Regions from separate parts of the Psychrobacillus sp. NPDC093180 genome, predicted to be linked through region 3. Evidence: riboswitches for the same ligand, from Rfam matches in the RefSeq annotation. Region 3 holds a riboswitch; each other region holds the start of a gene.
What was found. A riboswitch is a leader RNA that binds a small molecule or an ion and turns the genes downstream of it on or off. The one in region 3 is predicted to bind thiamine pyrophosphate.

Region 1 (3,282 bases), on a different contig from region 3:
AAGAGAACCTGTTGCTAATAATCCGTCTGCCACTGCTTTTCCACCTATACCTGCAATCATTGCACCGCTTAATATGCGAATGCCGAGCATTAAAGCAACATAACCAGTGCTATACACCGAAAATCCACCTAAAAAGTAACCGTACACAAAACTAAAAATGGAAGAACCAACCCCTGCAAGCATTAGTACCCACAGATCAAATCGTTTATAGCGGGTCGCTGCAAACACAGCTTCGGCCCCTAAACCTTGAACAATTCCTGAAAGAATTAGTCTTGGTCCCACTGCATTACCTAGCAAAACTTCAATCGCAGCAGCAATAGTTTCGGAAACGACAGCGGCACCAGGTTTACGAATAATATACATACAAATAATAGACACGATAAACCAAATACCAAAAATCCATTCATACGCGATTGGACCGATAAATCCCGCCCAAATATTGCCGACGTGCAAGAACAATAAATACACAATCCCAAACACGACTGCAAATAAAGACATCAATACAATCTCTTTTAACTTCCAAGATTTCAACATGTCATTGACCTCCATGTGAAGGACTATTAATACTCATCGAAACCGTCATAACTAAATGTTTATGCTCTTCCGAACGAGCATGTGTAAATGTCTCCTCATAAAAAGCAAAGACGTCATGAATATCTCCGTGAATACCGCTTGCGTAATGCATCGATTCATTGAATACCCCACGCTCTTTAGCACGCTCCACCTCTCTGTAAATGACATCCATATAATTCGGATTATTCATCGGATATAAAGCAAATTGAGAAGAGACATATTGCTTCGTTGAATCCACATTCGCCACCTCATCGCCTTTATCTAAAAAGACGTCCCCTGCAGTATCTCCAGGACAACCAGCAGAAAAAGTCCCTGATAACGCAACATGCACTCCTGTTTTAGCAGCATGTAGCGTTAGTGCTTTTGCGACGTTAAATACATGTACTTGTTTCCCGCGAATGACCGTAGATACATCATCTGTATGCATCCACACGTTCGACGTATCCGTTTCTTGAAGTGCTCCTTTAATCACCGAAATAAAATCATTGGTCATCGGATGTAACGAAAAACGAAATCCGACGATAGGGCTTAAACCACATTGCATTATAAAAACCTCCCGAAAAATTTTCATAAAAAAAGACCACATCCGTGAAGATGCAGCCACTTATCCACTATAAAAAATTCGGAAAGTCACCGCACTTCCTCACGCAGGTATTATCCTGATCGAGTTATAAGGGATCGGAGCAAATGCTCGCATCTCAGCCATAATGGGCACCCCTAGTGCGAAAAACGGTATGTAGTTTTTTTATGTGCCCCCAGTATACCTTATGAAAATAGCAAAGTAAATATAGTTGAAAAATTTCACCAACTCGTCCATGCTAAAATTATTAGAGCGTTTGGAGGTTAGTGCTTTGCAAAAAATATTTATAACTAGAAAATTACCAAATGAAATAGTCGATCCATTAAAAGAAAAGTTTGACGTGAAAATGTGGCATAGCGAAGAAATTCCAATGACCTATGAGGAGTTAAAAACGGAAGCAAAAGACGCTTATGCACTATGGACCGTGCTTTCAGATAAAGTTGATAGAGAACTAATAGAAAGCCTGCCACACTTGAAAGTAATTAGTAACTTAGCGGTTGGCTACAATAATATAGATGTGGAAGCGGCAAAAGAGCGGAATATCGTTGTCACCAATACACCAGGAGTTTTAACAGAAACAACAGCTGATCTCACGTTTGCCTTACTTTTAGCGACAGCTAGACGGGTAACAGAAGCAGAACGTGATCTTCGTGCAGGTAGATGGAAATCATGGACACCGATGGGTCTCACAGGCATGGATGTGTTTGGTGCAACAATAGGAATAATCGGTATGGGACGCATAGGGGAAGCAGTAGCAAGACGTGCAAAAGGTTTTGACATGAAAGTTTTGTATAATAATCGTACTCGTAAAATAGAGGCGGAGGAAGAATTCGGTTTTTCGTATGTAGAACTAGACACCCTTTTGCGAGAATCAGATTTTGTTGTTTTGCTAACTCCATTAACAGCTGAAACAAAAGGATTAATTGGAGAACGTGAGTTAGGATTGATGAAAGAAACTGCTGCAATTATTAACGTAGCACGCGGTGGAATTATTGACGAACAAGCCTTATACGAAGCGCTAACTACTAATAAAATCTGGGCGGCTGGGCTTGATGTATTTGAGGTAGAACCAGTGCCAATGGATCATCCACTCCTCACTTTATCGAATGTAACCGTGCTACCTCATATCGGTAGTGCCAGTATTCACACGCGAATGGCTATGATGCAGATGAATGCGGAAGCTATTGAGGCAGTATTGGAAGGAAAAGAAACGGAAAATCGGGTAGTTTGATGAATAGGCAATTTGGAATCGAAAAGTAATCGATTCCAAATTGCCTATTTTATTTTTCCGCTTATTAAATACCAATAAATGGTGTAATGCGACATAACATAGTGTCAACACGACAAACTAGCCTATGAACGCGACAAAGTCATACTTGAACACGACAAAACCAAGCCAGTTGATGCTTTTAGTAAAGTAATTCCAATGAGGCGCCATTATTAGTGTCTCATCCCAAGTAAACTTGTGTCACGAAAAATTGGTTACTCTCAGGGGTAATTTGGTTGCTGTAAGACTGCAACTTGTTGCTCTCAACAGTCGTTTGGTTGCTCTCAGACTAGAACTAGTTGCTTTCGACAGCTGTTTGGTCGCCCTTATCCATTTTTTGGACATATTTATTCTGCACTACTTAATTGGAGGGATTTAATGCGGGAGCGCGAGACCCTGTAGTCACACGCGACGCAGCGGCTCGGCGCACGCTAGCGGAAAGCGAAGCGCCGCCATGCGTCTCATTCTTTCACGCACTAACGCGCAGTTCCCTATTATGTGCCTCATACCATTCATCATTCCCATTTACTCTATTAGAGCAAAGCTAGTTGTTTGTGCATTTCCACTTCAAAAAGAGCATTATTAATATTTTTTACCGAAAGCATCTAAAGGCCTATATTAAAAGGGTTGAATTTCATAAAAAATTCCACTAAACATGCACTATTTAACGATAAATTTGATTCCAAATATTCATAATAATAAATAAATAACAGACTTTTCAGGCTATTCAATTTGCAATGAAACTTCAAGTCTAGTAACATAAACAGTTATAAATTAGATGCTCCAAAAATATGGGAATTTTGGAAGTGTAATAATTTTAAAAGTTTTGTATGTTTAAACTTATTGATGACGGGTATTAAGA
Region 2 (3,282 bases), on a different contig from region 3:
TGATAAATAACAACGGCCCAAATGTTGCCCAAAAAGATGGTTTTTCAAACATTATGACCATCGAAGTAGAGGAGGGGATCGTAGTTGCAAATATACTAATAAATATAATAATCATAAGGACAACTGGTATGATATGAGAAAGAAGTGACTTTTTTGCATGATGTTTTACTTCTTTATCCTGTGAAACAAAAAAGACAATAATCGGTACAATGAATGGCGCAAATAATACACTAAAATAGGATAATGCACTTAACATTTTATTATTAACCACTTATCAGGACCTCCTTTCCATTTGATCACAATAATTCATTCCAAAATAAATGAAATTAAAATTTCTTTAAATCGCTCCACAGATGAAATCAAAACATATTCTTTTTCTCCATGCCAATCAGCACCACTTGGTCCAAACTCAATTGCCCCTGCACCTTTTTCCGCATAAAATCGAGTATCAGCAGAGCCATGTTGACCAAATAACTTAGTTGGGCGAGCGGATAAAGTAGAAGTTACTTGTTGTAGTTTTTTTACATATTTATTGTTTTCTTCTGTCGTAACGGCAGGTGCAGTAGAATGAAATATGACCTCGCTATTTGGGTAGAGACTGCTAGTCATATATTTTATTTCCTTTATAATGTCTACTGCATGTTGGCCGGGAACAAAACGAATATCATAGGACATAATACATTCGTCCGGGACTACATTGTATCTTTCACCTGCATGTATTTTTGCCAAGTTTAAAGATGGATAATCATAAAATGTATTACTAGCTGTTAAAAAAGAAAGCTTACGCATTTCCTGATCGAAAAGGAATGCTTGCTCAATCGCATTAATTCCTTCCCATGGGCGACTTCCATGACTAGATTTTCCTTTTAAAACGATATCTAATTGGACAATTCCTTTCGCTTGTAATCCAATATGTAATTGAGTCGGCTCACCACAAATAACGAAATCTCCGTGAAATCCATGATCGACAAGATACTTTGATGTATCTCCTGAAGTTTCTTCATCTGTTACAATATGCAATTGTACTTTTTGGGAAATTTTTTGGGGGACCAATGAAAGCTCATAGAAGGCTTGCATCATCGCTGCTACGCCAGCTTTCATATCGGCAGCACCTCTTCCAAATAACAAATCACCCTCTATATAAGGAACGAATTGTTCTAGCTCCCCAGGAACAACATCGACGTGCCCGTTCCATATGATACAATCATCACCACTGCCTATTTCTGCAACAAGCATAAGTTTACCGTCATGTTCATATACTGTTGGTGTAATACCACGTTTTTCAAGCCAAGTTTTACAAAATAAGAGAGCTTCGTTCGCTCCTTCTAAATCATCACTTTTAATACGGATTAAATCTTTCAATAACTCTATCATTTGTAACCCCTCCGTTATTTTTTATTTCTATAAGTATACCAATGAAGGAAGAGGGGTTGCATTCCTTATTTTACACTGCTACAATGAACTCGAACTAAATAATTCATAACCACAAGGGGCGTCGCTTATGCGGCTGAGATCGTACCCTTCGAACCTGTAAGTTAATGCTTGCGTAGGGATGTGGATGGAAACTGACAATCGCGCGATGTCTGGGTCTATCCCGGGTGTCGTTTTTTTGTGGGCAAAAAAGGGGATTACAATGAGAAATCAAAGAGTATTATTATTAGTGGAAATAGCTATATTTGCAGCTTTAGGATATGTATTAGATATGATTGGATTTAGTATGCCACAAGGTGGATCCGTTACATTTGTGCTAGTGCCAATTATTTTGATTGCTTTCAGACGTGGAGTTGTAGCAGGTCTCATCACTGGATTTTTAATCGGTTTGTTGCAAGTAGTGACTGGACGTTTTTACCCAGCACCGCTGTCTTTTGAAATTGTAGTTTTACAAGTAGCAATCGATTATTTTATCGCGTTTATGGTGGCAGGATTCGCTGGTTTCTTTAGACCGGCATTTATAAGAGCGTTGGAAAACAAGGACACGAAGAAAATGGCTTCAGTCGTTATTGCTGGAACGTTTATCGCGGCATTTCTTCGTTATTTAGCACATGTAACATCTGGATTTCTATTTTTTAGTGAATTTGCTGGAGATCAAAATCCGGTTTTATATTCGATCATATATAATTCTACTTATATGATACCAGTATTTTTAGTCGCGGCATTTATTTGTACGGTGTTGTTCGTAAAAGCACCACGCCTTTTACTGCCGAATAGAGTATAAATATGATATGATTATTGTACAGTTAATGGAGAAGGGATCTTATATAGATGATTGTACAAACAAATGAAGAGTTAGAAGCGTTAAAAAAAATCGGCCGTATTGTAGCAGAAATACGCGATGCGATGCAGGCAGCAACAAAAGCTGGTGTTACTACCAAGGAGCTAGATGAAATTGCAGGCAAAATGTTTGCAGAAACAGGTGCCATTTCAGGACCAAAAGGTGAATATGATTTTCCGGGATATACTTGCATTAGCGTAAATGAGGAAGTTGCGCACGGAATTCCGGGATCACGTGTCATTCAAGAAGGGGATATGGTCAATATTGACGTGTCTGGGTCATGCGATGGATATTTTGCTGACACTGGTATTTCATTCGTCGTGGGAGAAGGCTATTCAGAAAAAGAAAAACTATGTACAGTAGCAGAAAGTGCCTTCAATCGTGCGATGTTAAAAGTGAAGACAGGTGCTCGCCTAAACCAAATCGGTAAAGCTGTAGCTAGAGAAGCAAAAGACAATGGTTTACATGTTATTATGAACTTAACGGGGCATGGAATTGGAAAGTCACTTCATGAAGCACCTCAGCATGTACTAAATTATTATGATGCTTGGGATCCAACGATTTTAAAAGAAGGTATGGTACTTGCGGTAGAGCCATTTATCTCCGAAAAAGCAGAACATATTGTAGAGTCTGGAGATGGATGGACGTTCGTTACACCTGATAAATCATTGGTAGCTCAAATAGAGCATACAATTGTAGTTACAAAAGAAGGACCGATTTTGTTAACAAAATTAGATTAAGCCATTCAAAAACGCCACCGAAATATTTATTTCGATGGCGTTTTTTTGATGAACAGGATGCCTACCACTAGCACACTGCTTAAAAATATAGAAGCGGTTGAAATGAGTAACTCGTTAAACATATGACGAACGGCTAAACCTAAAAATGCCCAGATAAAAACAATTACTATCGCACGATCAGCGAAATGATATCGGAAATGAAGGGCGATAGCTGTGGCAATAGTTAAGAAAATAACTGTCCACAGTGATTTTGTAATTCCTAAACCACTG
Region 3 (3,282 bases):
TTCAAACCCGTAGGTTGCATTTGTTTTTCATAGGCTTGTGTTACAGTTCTTGCTGCTTTTCTAAGGTTGGCACAGGCACAAAATTGTATGATATAATCCATCTCACTGTTTTTGTCGGTCATCAAGCTTCTCTCCTTTATCATTCATTCACTAGATTTAATTAAAATAAAACATTCGCTTATTTATCTGAAAATTGCCTCTTGACAGATAAAGTTTTAATTTATACCATTATATATGTATATACATGAACTTGAAAAGAAATATGTCTTTTCATTTTCACTGTCTATCAAATATATGTATATACATATATTTTGAAAAAGGAGGATTTCCAAAGGTATACAAATGATTATGCCTTTTTTATGTAAAGCACTGACACTAATAATCTGCTCAATGAAGTAGTAAATAAGCTTAGTTTTTTCTACAAGAAAATAAATTTTATCGGGAGTGTGATTTAGTTGATTAAACAAGCTTTGTATTTAGAGGATTTAAAAGTAGGGGACACTTTTATCAGTGAAAAATATACTTTAAGCGCCGACAAAATCAAAAGCTATGCTCGTGAGTTCGATCCCCAAGTTTTCCACTGTGATGAGGAATTGGCGGAAAATACTTTTTTCAATGGATTAGCTGCTAGTGGCTGGCATACTGCATCGATTACGATGAAATTGTTGACAGAGAGTTTGCCTTTTGCTCAAGGGGTGATTGGAGCTGGCGGAGAGATTAACTGGCCGCGACCTACTCGTCCAACAGATGTTTTATATGTTAAGAGCACAATTAAAGAGATCAAGCCTTCTAAATCAAAGCCCAACCAAGCCATAGTAGTAGTGGAGAGCGAAACACTAAATCAACATAATGAGGTTTGTCAACATTTGCAGGCTAAACTTTTAAGCTTTAAAAAGAGTGAAGATTAGCAAGTATAGTTATACAAGTATTTAGCGAAACATTCTTGTAATTCTAAATAGTTGTGTTAAGATTTAGATGCATGAACAATTAAATAGATGACTGCTAGGGGAGCCTATTATAGGCTGAGACACATCATGGATGTAAACCCTTTGAACCTGATCTAGTTAATACTAGCGGAGGGAAGCAGCTGGGCCCCTACTGTCGTTCGTTTAGTTTAATTATGTAGAAAACAGCCGCTTTCCGTTTATGGAGAGCGGTTTTTTGTTTAGAAAAATATTGCTTGGAAGGGGAAAAGCAATGGAGAAAGAAATACAAAATCGAATTATTAAAGCAGTAAATGAACGTAAAGAGGAACTCCTTCTGATACTGGAAGAATTAGTTGGATTTCCAACAGTTAGTCCTCCTGCAAGAAATACAGAGGAGATCCAAAATTATATTGCCAACTTTTTAGAAGCACACCAATTTGAAACCGATAGTTGGGATGTGTTTCCAAATGATCCGAATGTAGTAGGAATAAAAAGAGGAGCAGATGGATTGCATTATCACAGTCTAATCATTAACGGACATATTGATGTGGCAGAAGTTGGGGATGAGAGTGCTTGGACTGTGCCAGCATTTAAGCTAACAAATAAAGATGGATATGTATTTGGCAGAGGTACCTCTGATATGAAAGGTGCAATGGCCGCAACGTTATTCGCTGTCAAACTATTTAAAGAGTTAAATATTGAAATAAAAGGTGATCTACAAATTCAGTCTGTTATTGGAGAAGAGGCGGGAGAAGCGGGAACGCTTTCTTGTATAGAAAGAGGATATACGGCTGATTTTGCTCTAGTAGTAGATGGAAGTGATCGTCAAATTCACGGCCAAGGTGGAGTAATAACTGGTTGGATAACGATTAAAAGTAAGGAAGTTTTCCATGATGCCATGCGGATGAAAATGTTGCATGCAGGAGGATTAATAAAAGGCGCAAGTGCCATAGAAAAAATGATGAAAATTATTGCTGGTCTTCAAGATTTGGAGAGACATTGGGCAGTAACAAAACAGTATCCTGGATTTGCTCCAGGCACAACAACGATAAATCCAGCGGTTATTGAAGGTGGCAGGCATGCAGCTTTTATAGCAGATGAATGCAGACTTTGGATTACGGTACATTTTTATCCGGATGAAACGTACGAATCAGTTACTACTGAAATAGAAAATCATTTAAACCAAGTAGCGATGGCGGATCCTTGGTTAAGAGAAAACCCTCTTCAATATCGTTGGGGTGGAAAATCTATGATTGAAGAAAGAGGAGAGATATTTCCGGCATTAAAAATGGATGTGGAACATCCAGCAGTTTTACTACTGGCAGCGTGTCATGGGCAGATAGACAAAAATCCAGTCCAAATTGGGATGTCCAAATCTGTTACTGATGCAGGCTGGCTTGGACAAGCTGGAATTCCGACAGTTATTTATGGTCCAGGAAAACTGGAAGAAGCGCATTCGGTTAATGAAAAACTAAATATAGAGGAACTACTCTTGTTTACTCAAACTCTATTGTTATTTATTTACCAATGGTGCAATACCAAAAAATAAAAGAAACCAATATTTCAGGAGGTATATCTTATGATTTCTACAATGAAATTTAGTGAACGATTATTTGAAAATGTAAAACCAATTTGGGCGAAGAATCATCAACATCCATTTGTGCAGGAATTAGGGAAAGGAACATTGGCTGAAGAAAAGTTTATTCATTATATGAAGCAGGATTATGTCTATCTATTAGACTATTCGAAGCTTTTTGCGGTAGGAGTTCAAAAATCACTTGATTTAGAAATGATGACCAACTTTTCTAAAACCCTTCACGATACACTCCATTTTGAAATGGATTTACATCGTGCTTTCGCTGCAGAGTTTGGCATTTCTAGAGAGGAGTTAGAAGCTACTAAGCCAACTCCTACTAATTTAGCCTATACACGCTATATGTTAAATGTTGCTCAAAATGGTTCGCTTGTAGAATTAGTTTCCTGTTTACTCCCTTGTGCTTGGGATTACTGGGAAATTGGGAAGCTACTTCGCGCACAATATGGGGATAGTTTGTCCACAAACAAATATGCAAAATGGATTGAAACATATGATTCCGAAGAATTTGCAGCTGGCGCAAAGTGGTTAATCCAGCTAATGGATACGTTAACGGAAGGTAAACCCGAAAGAGAACTTTCTCGGATCGAAGAGCATTTTCAAATGACGTCTAAGTTCGAGTATCTATTTTGGGAAATGAACGATCAATTAGAAGAATGGCCAATCTAAGGTAGAAGGTGAAAAGAATGAATAAAACAAGAAAGCTAACTTTGACATCGGTCATTATTGCGATAACGACCATATCTAGTCATCTCATATTTA

Region 1: it holds a riboswitch for thiamine pyrophosphate, as region 3 does, so the genes downstream of both, ACIP9W_RS14535 (YkoF family thiamine/hydroxymethylpyrimidine-binding protein) here and ACIP9W_RS05825 (acetylornithine deacetylase) in region 3, are expected to answer to the same signal.
Region 2: it holds a riboswitch for thiamine pyrophosphate, as region 3 does, so the genes downstream of both, thiT (energy-coupled thiamine transporter ThiT) here and ACIP9W_RS05825 (acetylornithine deacetylase) in region 3, are expected to answer to the same signal.

The regions. Positions count from the first base shown of each region.
Region 1 is NZ_JBIVOJ010000009.1:80,326-83,607, reverse strand. Features, by position in the region: gene ACIP9W_RS14540 (ECF transporter S component) at 1-531, opposite strand, end outside; gene ACIP9W_RS14535 (YkoF family thiamine/hydroxymethylpyrimidine-binding protein) at 536-1,117, opposite strand; TPP riboswitch at 1,197-1,302, opposite strand; gene ACIP9W_RS14530 (2-hydroxyacid dehydrogenase) at 1,389-2,384, shown strand.
Region 2 is NZ_JBIVOJ010000018.1:31,989-35,270, forward strand. Features, by position in the region: gene ACIP9W_RS20485 (magnetosome magnetite crystal formation protein family) at 1-271, opposite strand, end outside; gene ACIP9W_RS20490 (M20 family metallopeptidase) at 307-1,374, opposite strand; TPP riboswitch at 1,479-1,570, shown strand; gene thiT (energy-coupled thiamine transporter ThiT) at 1,634-2,215, shown strand; gene map (type I methionyl aminopeptidase) at 2,263-3,012, shown strand; gene ACIP9W_RS20505 (tryptophan-rich sensory protein) at 3,039-3,282, opposite strand, start outside.
Region 3 is NZ_JBIVOJ010000003.1:71,067-74,348, forward strand. Features, by position in the region: gene ACIP9W_RS05815 (MarR family winged helix-turn-helix transcriptional regulator) at 1-122, opposite strand, end outside; gene ACIP9W_RS05820 (MaoC family dehydratase) at 456-908, shown strand; TPP riboswitch at 995-1,099, shown strand; gene ACIP9W_RS05825 (acetylornithine deacetylase) at 1,198-2,475, shown strand; gene tenA (thiaminase II) at 2,506-3,189, shown strand; gene thiW (energy coupling factor transporter S component ThiW) at 3,207-3,282, shown strand, end outside.